3 regions of the Paenibacillus sp. J22R160 genome follow, and region 1 is predicted to be linked to each of the others. Evidence: riboswitches for the same ligand, from Rfam matches in the RefSeq annotation. Region 1 holds a riboswitch; each other region holds the start of a gene.
What was found. Region 1 has a riboswitch for cyclic di-GMP ahead of AC58UW_RS25340 (putative bifunctional diguanylate cyclase/phosphodiesterase). Riboswitches for the same ligand answer to the same signal wherever they lie in the genome.
Positions count from the first base shown of each region.

Region 2: linked by a shared signal. The riboswitch ahead of AC58UW_RS23045 (methyl-accepting chemotaxis protein) and the one ahead of AC58UW_RS25340 (putative bifunctional diguanylate cyclase/phosphodiesterase) in region 1 are both predicted to bind cyclic di-GMP.
Region 3: linked by a shared signal. The riboswitch ahead of AC58UW_RS21515 (PilZ domain-containing protein) and the one ahead of AC58UW_RS25340 (putative bifunctional diguanylate cyclase/phosphodiesterase) in region 1 are both predicted to bind cyclic di-GMP.

Region 1 is NZ_JCAUAU010000017.1:51,006-55,278, reverse strand. It holds gene AC58UW_RS25345 (BMP family lipoprotein) at 1-53, opposite strand, end outside; gene AC58UW_RS25340 (putative bifunctional diguanylate cyclase/phosphodiesterase) at 320-1,849, opposite strand; cyclic di-GMP riboswitch class I at 1,935-2,023, opposite strand; gene ilvA (threonine ammonia-lyase IlvA) at 2,093-3,349, opposite strand; gene AC58UW_RS25330 (hypothetical protein) at 3,520-3,681, shown strand; gene AC58UW_RS25325 (S-layer homology domain-containing protein) at 4,011-4,273, opposite strand, start outside.
Region 2 is NZ_JCAUAU010000014.1:11,262-15,534, forward strand. It holds gene ade (adenine deaminase) at 1-1,614, shown strand, start outside; cyclic di-GMP riboswitch class I at 1,828-1,919, shown strand; gene AC58UW_RS23045 (methyl-accepting chemotaxis protein) at 1,998-3,527, shown strand; gene AC58UW_RS23050 (putative bifunctional diguanylate cyclase/phosphodiesterase) at 3,562-4,273, shown strand, end outside.
Region 3 is NZ_JCAUAU010000012.1:23,227-27,499, reverse strand. It holds gene prfA (peptide chain release factor 1) at 1-140, opposite strand, end outside; gene ychF (redox-regulated ATPase YchF) at 173-1,273, opposite strand; gene AC58UW_RS21515 (PilZ domain-containing protein) at 1,352-2,086, opposite strand; cyclic di-GMP riboswitch class I at 2,187-2,274, opposite strand; gene tadA (tRNA adenosine(34) deaminase TadA) at 2,542-3,009, shown strand; tRNA gene AC58UW_RS21505 (tRNA-Arg) at 3,347-3,420, shown strand; gene AC58UW_RS21500 (stalk domain-containing protein) at 3,473-4,273, opposite strand, start outside.

The DNA of each region.
Region 1 (4,273 bases):
GCAACCGCGGAAACAGTGACAGCCATTAACGCTGTTGTGAATAGTTTTTTCATCATCTTTACCCCCAAAATAAATTTAAAATTGTACCTTAAATCCCACATTCTAGGTTGACCAAATTCAGTTAAATTATGTATGTCTGATCATAGACCGAGTGTATCACTTCGAAACATAAGTGAAAAGCAATCCACACCGTAAATGAGCATAATTCGTGATGTTAACCAAGTTGACATGGTCTTTTTGTAAAGCCCCACAATATAGGTTTTAAGCCCCAATTATTTATTATACTACCGCCGGTCAATAAAATCTAGATGACCTATTTTTAATTTTTTTCGGTCATCAATGTCAGGAATTGGTCGGGAGATAGCGGACTGCTGAACAGTTTACCTTGCACCTCCGTACATTGCAGAAATTTCAGGTACTCGAACTGTTCTTCCGTTTCGACACCTTTCGCGATTAATTTTAACCCTAATCGGTGAGCCATCCGGACGATAGCAGCAGCCAGCAGTTGGTTCTCGTCATCATCGACAAGATCCCTGATTAGCGTGCTGTCCAGTTTCACACTGTCAAGCGGCATACCCTCTAACCCGCTTCGTGTAAATAGCCCCGTACACAAGTCATCCATAGCAATGCGCACGCCAAGCTTTTTCAACATCATCAACTTCTTGCTCGCTTCTTGCACGTTGGAAGACGTGATGCTCTCCGTAAGGTCCAGCTCGACCAAACAAGGATCGATCCCTGTTTCTTGCAGCACATCAGCTATATACGAAATGAAATGATCATCTTTAAACTGTGTAGATTTAATCGTGAACGTCATTCTAAGCGGCTCTTGGCCTGCGTCCTGCCAGACTCTCATCTGTCTACACGCCGTTTGAAACGCCCATTTGCCGATAGGCACCATGAATCCAAGCTCATCCGCTGCTTTCCGCCAATCCATGAGCTTGCGCAGTTGCTTACTCCCCTTCTCCCAGTAAAGGCTGACCTCCATGCCGATGAGCTTACGGCCTGCGATTTCATATTGCGGCTGATACCGTAATTCAAAATGCTCATGCTCTAAAGCCAACTGGAGTTCGTTCTCCATGTGAGCTTTGCTCTTCACCATCGTATCAATGTCCGGCGCATAGAACTGAAACCGATTACTCTCATGGTTTTTGGCCTCGTACATCGCTTCATCCGCACGCTGAAGAAGTTGTTCGGGCCGAGTGCCATCTAGCGGATATAACGCAATCCCCATACTAGCGGTTATCGTAATGGTTTTTCCATCCAGGACGAAGGGTTCATCCAAAACACTTTGAATGCGCGTAGCCACTACTCTGACGTCTTCTGGTTTGGTAAAAGATTCAAGCAAAATAATAAACTCGTCGCCGCCCTGCCGATACACCGTATCCGATCCACGCAGACAGCCTAGCAATCTCTCAGCAGCCAGACGAATAAGCTGATCTCCAGAGGCGTGGCCTAAAGAATCATTGACCTCCTTGAATCTGTCCATGTCGAGAAATACAACAGCCGCAAGTTGGTCATAGCGCTGAGCATGCAGGAGTACGCGCTTCAGGCGGTCCTCAAACAGTCGTCGATTCGGCAATCCCGTTAATGTATCATGGTAGGCTAAATAGGCCAGCTGCTTACTCTTCTCCTCCTGCTCGATTCCATTAAGACGCAGGTGACGGATACAAATGGCAAAGAAGAAGCAAATAAGTGCTTGAATGAGGATGAACAACAGAATCTTCGGGGTAAACGTAAAAGAAGCAGCGGCAAGTAGATTGGCCGTCAGCAGAAAGAAACCCAGAATGCCCAAATAGCGGAGTTCCTGTGCTTTCGTCTGTTGAATCCACTTTAAAAAAAGGCTTCTCATTGGGGGGAACCTCCATTCCGGTCATCAAAAAAGGCTATTCCATTTGGAATAGCCGTAGGCATACCTGTATCGGTAAATTGCTCCTGTCGGCAGCCCAGCCATCATCGTTGCGGCGGCAACCTAAGACCCGGAGCTTTGCGTCCTTACCTTTCGGCAAGTTTGCCTTTACAATATTCAGGTAAAAAAAGAAAAAGCAGGACTAATTAACTATATCACAATTATTTCTACTCTGGCTATTTTCACTTAAATTAGCAAATTAAAAAGTTTGGGATCCTTATTTATTTCGATATAACCATAGTCCTTACGGGACAAGCGCTCAATAAGACCCTCATAATCATCTTTGTTTTTCAACTCGATACCGACTAGTGCTGGAGCATCATCCCGATTATTCTTTTTCGTATACTCAAAGCGGGTAATATCGTCGGTCGGCCCCAGAACTTCCTCTAAGAATTCACGCAAAGCGCCTGCGCGCTGAGGGAAATTGAGGATAAAATAGTGCTTCAAGCCCTCGTACACGAGCGATCTTTCCTTAATTTGCTGCATCCGGTCAATGTCATTATTACCACCACTGATGATACAAACGACATTCTTGCCGCGAATTTGATCCCGGTAAGCATCAAGCGCTGCAACCGGCAGAGCGCCTGCAGGCTCGATAACGATGGCATTGTTATTGTAAAGCTCCAGAATCGTCGTACATTCCTTGCCTGAAGGGATAACAACGATATCGTCCAGCTTTTCTTTGCAAATCTCAAAGGTCAGCTCGCCTACTTGCTTCACAGCTGCGCCGTCTACAAACTTCTCAATCGTAGACAAGGTCACGACCTTCCCTTGTTTGAGCGACTCCTGCATACTTGCGGCACCTTCTGGCTCAACGCCAATAATCTTAGTACGCGGAGAAACGCTGTCCACATAAGTAGCGACACCAGCTACAAGACCGCCGCCACCGATGGTTGCAAAGATAAAGTCAGGTGTATCGGACATTTGATTCATGATTTCCAGACCGACAGTTCCTTGCCCCGCTATCGTGCGAATATCATCAAAGGGGTGAATAAACACTTTATTCTCTTTGGCGCAGTAAGCCTTGGCGTGATTGGAGGAATCATCGAAAGAATCCCCAGTCAGAATCACTTCCACAAAAGATCCGCCAAATAACTTCACCTGCGAAATCTTTTGCCTTGGCGTTGTCGTTGGCATGAAGATTTTCCCTTCAATCCCTAACTGCTTACAAGAGTAAGCAACGCCCTGAGCATGATTGCCGGCGCTTGCACACACAACACCTGCTTCGCGTTCTTCCGGCGTTAAGCTTTGGATCACATTGTATGCCCCGCGAATTTTAAAAGATCGAACGACCTGCATATCTTCACGTTTCAAATAAACGTTACATTCATACAAGTTAGAGAGCAGCTCATTGCGTTGCAGAGGCGATGGTTCTATCACCTTGCTGAGCACATGATTGGCCCTTATAATTTCTTCCAAACCTACTTTTCCGGAAACAACCATTTTCTCTTACTTCCTTTCTCTTCAATATGCGTAATAAATTTTAAAGATTATTGTAGCATACTGAAGAGCGCCTGTAAGAAAATATTATTGGAACATTTTATGAATGCGATGTTTCACTCCAAATTGTGGCGGGTATTAAGAAGCAAGATACTTTATAAGGAGTGATTATCATGTCGACTCAGCCACGTAATATTGACATTGAAGAACGCCATGTGGAGAAGAAATCGGATTCCAGCTTAGTAGCTTCCACCTTCATTAAGTATGCGGCTTACATCATTATCATCTTCGGAGTTCTATATTTCTTAGTTCGATATGTATTTCCAATGTTTTAGAACATGGATAAGCGCGTGAAGAAGGGGCTATCTTGTGGGTTTATGACCCGTAAGGTAGCCTCTTTTCAGTTTATGCGATGAATGACCACACGAATCTCGCACCAGTCGGAACTATGGTCCTCTATTTTTTGAAAAACTGCCGCTTCCTCTAGTAATGGGAACTACAGTTCTCTATTTGGTCCCTATCACGTTAAAATTGAGCGTTTGGAGACAAATAATGCCCTGTAGTTCCCCTCAAACCTCGAAATGAGCTCATTTCGTTCAAATAGCGCCCCATAGTTCCCATTCGCTGAGTGATGCTGACTTCATCCCGACTTTATGCCGGCCTCCTAGTAGTAATAACGTGGCTGATCTTGCAGTTCCGCCCGTTTCTGCAAGAAGCGGTAAAACGCGCTAGCTGCTTGCGCCCTTGACACTTCTTGCTGCGGCGCAAATTTGCCATCGTTGAGGGACATAATGTTAAGCCCTACCACAATCGCTGCTGTACCCACTTGTTTAACATCAGCGGCATCTGAGAATTGGCTGTTGAACACGCCATCGAATTTCGCCAAGCTTTTGTACCCAAGCGCCTTGACGATCAGTTGTGCCATCT
Region 2 (4,273 bases), on a different contig from region 1:
CATGCAGACCACACGATTGGTGATCAAACGGTTGTTATCGACGCTGCAGGGAGATACATAGCTCCTGGGTTCCTAGACGGACATATGCATGTTGAAAGTACCATGCTTTCTGTTACAGAGTTTGCCAAAGCGGCTCTACCCAAAGGAACAACGGGGATTTTCATGGACCCGCACGAGATTGCCAATGTGTTTGGGGCAGAAGGGGTTAGGCTGATGCATGAAGAGGGGCAGCAGCTGCCGCTCAAAGTATTCACGACCTTCCCGTCCTGCGTACCTGCGACAACAGATTTGGAAGATGCGGGTGCAAGCTTGGAAGTGAAAGATATTGAAGAGGGACTGCAGTGGGATAATGTGATCGGTCTTGGTGAAGTGATGAATTTTCCTGGTGTCGTGTACGGAGATCCGAAAATGTGCGGGGAAATCGAAGCGACGATTAACAGCGGCAAAGCAGTAACGGGCCATTTCCCGAGTGAGGATGACCGTATGCTGCAAGCCTATATTGCGTCTGGCGTGACCTCCGATCACGAAACGGTTACGCGCGAGCAAGGACTGCATAAAGTCCGTATGGGCATGCATCTGATGATTCGCGAAGGCTCCGCTTGGCATGATGTCAAAGAGGTCATCAAGGTGGTGACCGAAGATAAAGTAAACACATCTAACATCTCCCTCGTCACGGATGACGTTAGTCCGCAAACACTGGTGGAGAAAGGGCATCTCAACCATGTGGTGCGCCGAGCGATTGAAGAGGGCGTTGATCCTGTCACCGCGATTCAAATGGTTACCATCAATGTGGCGCGTTACTTTAACCTGGATAAAGACCTAGGCAGCCTTACGCCAGGTAAATGCGCAGACATTTTATTACTCGATGATTTGCAAAAGGTTGAGCCTGTAACTGTCATTACGGATGGAAAGGTTATCTTTGACCAAGGCAAGCTTGTCGAGGAATTCCCTACTTATATATATCCGGCGCATATTTGCAGCTCCATGAATGTGAAGCGAGAGCTCACAGCAGAGGACTTTCAGCTTAAGAGCCGCGGTAAAGAAGAGCGAACAAGTGTCAATGTCGTACAGGTAATTGAAAATAGTGCAAGAACAGCGAAAATGACAGCCACGCTAAGTGTCGAGCAAGGAATTATTCAACCGGATATCCAACAGGATGTTGTTCGTCTTGCTTGTATTGAGCGGCACCGCGGCACCGGTGAAATTTCACTTGGTTTCTCAAGCGGCTTTCAACTGAAATCCGGCGCAGTAGCGTCAACCGTAGCGCATGACAGCCACAATTTAATAGTTATGGGCATTGATGAACAGGATATGGCTTTTGCCGCTAATGAACTTGCCAAATTGGGAGGCGGCACAATTGTCGTTGAGAATGGCCGCGTGCTGGCTCAAGTTCCGTTAACGATTGCAGGCCTTATGTCCGATAAGACTTTGCTTGAAGTCGTTGAAGAGGTTGCTCAGCTCGAAGGAGCATGGAAGCAAATTGGCTGCCCGTTGAACGCACCGTTTATGACATTCTCATTGATAGCACTGCCTGTTATTCCTGAGATTCGGATTTCAAACCGTGGAATTGTCGATGTGACACAGTTTAAGTTGATTGATGTGGAACTGGTTTAAGACTAGAAGGTGCTCCTTGGGGCACCTTCTTTTTTTCCAAAAGTATGAAGTTTTGTCATAAGTGAATCCATCGGTCCGTTGACATTTTGTAAACCTTATCATATTTTAATCCATTTCGACATAATACAACATTTATTGCTATGTACAGACTAAAATTTATCGCACTATAATAAGTACAGATTTAAGACAAACTGCATGCACGAATGACTGACTAATTGACAAAGGCAAATCATTGGAAACAATGAGACGCAAAGCCATGGCCTAACACATACATTTTTGTATGATATGGTTGACAGGTTACCGAGTGGGAAGGATCAAGATCATCCTTTATTCGGGGTGGTCTTTTTTTGTTCGTCAAAACATCATCCAAGGAGGCAATTTGCTTGAAAGAGAAAAACCGTGTTATGCAATTTATTGTAATCGGGACACTCGTCCTAAGTTTGTTGGTCCATGCCCTTAACCGCCTTGCTCATCACTCGCTCATGGAACACGAAGTCATGCATTCAGCTTTATCACACGGTTTTTTAAATCAAATGTTTTTCTGGACACCGATCGTGCTTGTTATCATCGGAGCTGTGCTCTCTCGTCTTCAAGCTGAACATGCTTGGATCCCGCTTGTTCATACGTTGTCATTAACGTTATGCTCCATGTCGATTATTGCTGGAGGCAACGGAATGGTGGAGTATCACTTTTCCATTTTCATGGTGTTAGCCATCCTTATGTACTATAACAATATTGCCTTGCTGCTGTGCAGTACGGTTCTTTTTGCCGCCCAGCATCTGCTTGGGTTCTTCTTTTTTCCCGAATTGGTCTACGGTTCAAATGTGTATGCGTTTACAATGGTGGCGATTCACCTGATTTTCGTCATCCTCTTCATTGGCGCGGTCATGTATCAAATCATCTCCAATCGCCAAGCAACGGAGCGTTTCGAAAAGGAACAATATCATAAGCTGCAGCAGACCGTCAGGTCCATTATCGAGAGTCTTGCACATACTTCTCAGGAAGTTCGACTGAACTCTAGCGGTCTGAGCGCTCAGTCAAATGAGCTTAATCGCTTGACCATGGAGGTCGTTCAAACGATGCACCAGGTAGAGCAGGCTGCTAGTGATCAAGAAAACGGCGTAGAAGTTAGCAGGAAAGCGATAAGCGAAATGCTCACCGATATTTGCCACATTGCAGAAAACTCGGCCAGTGCGTCTGAGATATCCAGTCAAGCAGCCTATGAGGCTGAAAAGGGGAATGAATCCATTCAGCTGGCCGTGCAGCAGATGCAGTCCATGCATCATGCGATTCATTCAACCGCCGAGAAAGTGAAAGTGCTTGGAGAACGCTCGCAAGAGATCAATCAAATTGTTAATTTGATAACAGATGTCGCTTCGCGCACGAACTTGCTAGCCCTTAACGCAGCTATCGAAGCAGCGCGCGCAGGCGAACACGGAAAAGGATTTACGGTTGTTTCAACAGAGGTGCGCAAATTAGCCGAGCAAACGAGCGAGTCCGCTAAGCAAATTGCAGAGCTAATTGAAGATATTCAAGTGAATAATGAAGCCTCCATTCAATCGATGGATCAAGTCATTGGTACCTTTGCTCATGGAAATGAGGCCGTTGTGTCTGCCGGACAAGCATTTGGACGCATCCTGGGATCGATCCATTCTGTTGCTACGCAAATGCGCGATATCAGGGGAACGTCGCAGCAGATGTCAGCGAGCACACAGCAATTTAGCACTTCCATGGAGGAAATTTCCGTATTATCCAGCCAATTAACCGACAATGTGAAATCAGTCAGTAAACGAACGGACAAACAGGATATCCTGATCAACAAAGCGTCGGAATTAGCCGACAGATTGGAAGAACATAGCCATACACTGAATGAGATCATGATGAAGACGAAACATACATTTTCTCTACAGTAATTTCCCTACAGCAACGAAGAAATGAGGATCACATATGCATCACCCGATAACGGAAAGTTATAATTTCGTCCTAGTTCTCCTATCATTCACCATCGCCTTGCTGGCCTCTTTTACAGCGCTTAATTTGGCGCGCAAAGTGTCATCTTCGGAGGGCTGGTATCAGAAGAGCTGGATGATTTGCAGTGCCATCGTCATGGGGGTAGGAATATGGTCCATGCATTTTATCGCCATGCTGGCTTATGAATTGCCGGAAGGAGTCACCTACGACATCTCTATGGTCAGTATCTCTATTGTCGTAGCGGTCAGTGGGGCGCTGGTAGGGCTTTTCGTTACGTTCCAAGGGAACTTCACCCGAACCAAGCTCATCATTGGCGGAACAACGATGGGATTTGCCATTAGCGGCATGCATTATATCGGGATGTCTGCCCTGCAGCATATAACGATTCGTTATCAGCCTGTACCGTTCATTTTATCCATTATTATTGCTATCTTGGCCTCAATAACTGCTCTGTATCTATTTTTTAACCGGAGTCAAAAAATTGCCATCAGCGGTTTCATCATGGGGATAGCTATCACAGGCATGCACTATATGGGTATGGCAGCCGCAGTTATGACCATGCAGGATGCCTCTCATCATGCAAGTGAGAATGGCGTAAGCATGGACTTTTTCGTGGTCGCCATGGATGTAGCGTTCGGAGCGATTCTGATTTTCGCATTTAGCTTTATTAGCTCTCTGTCATCCGATA
Region 3 (4,273 bases), on a different contig from region 1:
GCATCGTAGGCTTCCTGAAGATCAGATTGTTCCTTCGAATACTCTCTAAGTTTCTTTGTGTCACTTGTCACATCCGGGTCACACAGCAGCTCGCTTAATTTCTCATAGCGGTCCACAATGGACTGAAGTCGATCCAACATAACGGATCACTCCTTTCTTTATTTTTCATTTATTAAACATTAAATCGGAAATGCATAACGTCGCCGTCATTCACCACGTACTCTTTACCTTCCAGACGCACTTGCCCTTTTTCCTTCGCGCCATTCATGGAGCCAGCCGTTACCAAATCCGTATAAGACACAACCTCGGCACGAATAAATCCACGCTCGAAATCGGTATGAATCACACCAGCCGCTTGAGGAGCTTTCGTTCCTTTGCGGATTGTCCAAGCTCTTACTTCCTGCACCCCAGCTGTAAAATACGTATACAAGCCAAGCTTGCGATAAGCGGCTTTAATCAATCTATTCAAGCCGGACTCTTGAAGTCCCAACTCTTCGAGGAACATCGCTTTTTCTTCATCTTCGAGCTCAGCAATCTCAGACTCCACCTTCGCGCTGATCGAAACAACTTCGTTGTTTTCTTTCTCCGCGTACTCCTTAACGATTTTGACGAATGGATTCTCATCTGCTGTGGATACTTCGTCTTCGCTCACATTGGCCGCATAAAGGACCGGCTTCATTGTCAGCAAGTGTAGATCGCGGACGAGCAGCTTCTCATCATCGCTCAAATCGATGCTGCGCGCTGGCAGATCGTTATAAAGAGCTTCCTTGATGCGTTCCAGACACTCAACCTCGGCTACAACTTTCTTGTCGCCGCCCTTCAGGTTTTTGCGGGAGCGCTCGATCTTTTTCTCAACGGACTCAATATCAGCCAAAATCAATTCGAGATTAATCGTCTCGATATCGCCAATCGGATCTACTTTACCGGAGACGTGAGTAATATTATCATCCTCAAAACAACGGACAACATGCACAATGGCATCCACTTCGCGAATATGTGCCAAAAATTTATTTCCAAGCCCTTCGCCTTTGCTCGCGCCCTTCACCAAACCCGCAATATCCACGAATTCAAAGGCTGTCGGAACAATGCTCTTAGGGACAATCATCTCTACCAGCTTGTGCAATCTCTCGTCCGGTACTTCAACTACCCCAACATTCGGATCTATCGTACAGAACGGATAGTTTGCAGATTCTGCCCCCGCCTGTGTAATTGCATTAAACAATGTCGATTTTCCTACGTTCGGTAGACCGACGATACCTGCTTTCAAAGCCATCGTAGTTACAACTCCTTAATTTTCGAAAATCATCCTTCTTATTATATAGTACTTGGAACGCAAAAAAAAGCCTGTAGGCTACTGATTAGCCGCAGACTTTTTTTCCAGTGCCTTTTTTGTTTCATTTTCCCGCTTCTGGACGAAGTAGGTTTCTATCTGATTTTTTAAAATAAATCCGCGCAGCGCGTTCGTTTTCTCTTCTGGGATGCTGATAAAACTTGCCCCGTAGTAATAGCTGTCATTCGTTTTCTCTTGCCGAACAATTTCCATTGTACATGGCACCAAAAAGCCCAAAATCAACTCTACTTCAAGTTGAGAATTCTTTTGAATGACTTTCTCAAGCATCACATTTTCATTAATCGTGAATCCCAGGCCATTAACGGATAGATTTTTGATAGAGAACCGAATCGGTGTTTCAAACTGATGTTTAAGTCTCTTGTTTCTGTCTTGAATTCCGAAAAGAAGCCCTTCATTCTTCACATCTACGCGAGGGAACTCCCGCTTCTCCGTAAACTTCCTGCGATTTTCAGGGGGATTCAGGACAATTAATGAGCCCCGATCTTTGGCCACAACTGCCGTATCCATAACAAACAGCCCGGATTTCGTGTATACCGTCATTTTACACTTATCTCCCAGCGCAAAAACATCATATTCCGGCAGCTCCACTTCAATGATGTCACCGAGTGCGTAAGTCAACACGCCAGTGGCTACGAAATCTTCCTTGCTCAGCATCGCTTTGCTGTCAATCATCACTTCAGCGTCGTATCCTTCCTTGCTGCCGTAAAACTTCGCTGATTTTTGTCTGCTAACCATTTCGTTAATTACCCCTCCCCCGCATGCCATGCCATATAAAAAAATAGACTGCCCCATTGCCGGGAACAGCCTATTACCTCAACCTAAAAAAGCATCGATTTTCGGTAACCAGGCTGTCGTAGTTCCATTGGAACCGTAGACCCTCGGCTTTGCGTCCTTGCCTTTCGGCAAGTTTGCCATTATCGAACCCTGCTAATGAATGTCATGCTTTGTCGTGCAATATCGTACTTTATGGTCTAAAAGACCTACTTATCTCTCATTATACGGATGGATTTCCTTATTATCAACTAATTCACTTGCATACATCTAGTATTTGTTGTATGAATGAAAAAAGAAATAAATATCCACAACTTTTTAAGTTATACACATTGTTATCCACAGGTTGTTAACAACGAATATCTGTTCGATCCTTTGTTCACATGTGGATAAGATTATTTTTAGTGAGGTGTCCCCCTGTGGATGAATATAATGAGCATATCCCTTGGATGAAAGCGGCTATAGAGGAAGCACAAAAAGCCGAAGCTATTCGAGAGGTGCCGATTGGAGCCGTTGTTGTCCATCAAGGGCAAATTATTGGCCGCGGCTACAATCTTCGAGAAACTACGCTGGATCCGCTTGCCCATGCTGAAATGATTGCTATTAAGCAGGCCAGCGAGCATTTGCAAGCATGGCGCTTGCTTGACTGTAAGCTCTACGTCACGTTAGAGCCTTGCCCGATGTGTGCGGGCGCGATCGTACAGGCGCGCGTTCCGCAGGTGATCTATGGCACGACCGATCCCAAAGCCGGCTGCGCGGGAACGTTGATGAACTTGCTGCAGGAGGATAGGTTCAACCACCGGGTCGATGTGGTCAGCGGTGTGCTGCAAGAGGAGTGCGCGACGATGCTTACGCAGTTTTTTCGGAAGCTGCGCGGCAAGGAATAGACGGTTGGGCGAGCAAGATTCGTAAGCGGTGGCCTGGCAATATTGTGCGAACGGACGGGAACTATGATCCGCTATTCGCCGGATATTGCGCATTTCAGCGAGGAAGAGCAACTGTGGTGGTCCGCTATATCTTCAATTTTAGCCGTAATGTTAGCTATCTTGGCTGAATAGGACCCTGTAGTTCCGTCTGAGCTTGGAAATCTGTGATTTGGCAAAATAGCAGCCTGTAGTTCCTCAGCGCACGATGCAATCAGCGTGGACATGCATAAATAAGCTCCGGAACTTACTTCTTAACCTTGCACCACATAAGGCTTCGTGCTATCATAATCTTTGCCATGCGCCCGTAGCTCAGCAGGATAGAGCAACAGTTTCCTAAACTGTAGGCCGGATGTTCGAATCATCTCGGGCGCGTATACAACAAAACGCCAGTTAACGGTATTAGCCGCTAACTGGCGTTTATTTTTTAATTCTCAGGACAATTATTATCTTTTAAAGCTGTTTTCATACTTTCTTTTAATTTATCTACATAGCCAACAATACCGCCAGAATACTGGCTAAGATTTGCATTGTATTGATCTACAGCACTCTGTATCTTCCCTGTGTAAAGAGCCGCGATCTCCCGACATACAGGACCTGAAACTGGCGAAGTGGACACAGGCAGCGGTGTAGAGGTTGGTTGAGGCTTATTGGGAACAGACAAATCGGTTGTATTGTCTACGTGCTGATGGCTCCAATTCTTAATAAAATCGTATTCTGCAATTTTGTCCTTACTACTCTTACTGAATTCCTCAGCATTTGATCGCTTGACCGTAATAAAGTCTGTGACCGAACCATTATGAAATAGGCTAACAATCATTGAATCTACTGGTGAATTGACCAAAAAACCAGACAGTGCAATGATATGATCGTTATTTTTATTAGAATCACCTGACAATTCTAAATCCACTTTTAAGTAGACGCCATATTCGTTATAGATAAGCTGGACATTTTTAGCCTGATTTTCTTTGGCTTTCTCATTTAAGGACGGAATGGCAGCTGCAAAATCTTTCATTGCGTTATCTTCCCTTACTCGAGGGAATGCAAGATCAACCGTGTACTTCTCAGCATCCCATGTCACCGATGCCCCGGTTTGTTTCAGTAGGTACAACGGCACAACCGTTCTGCCATCTTGTATGGTAGCAGGCACATCCTCGGCTTGAAGTTCTTTCCCCCCGAATAAAACCTTCACGATCGGAGTCCCCTTGTAGTCACCATGAAGGCTTGC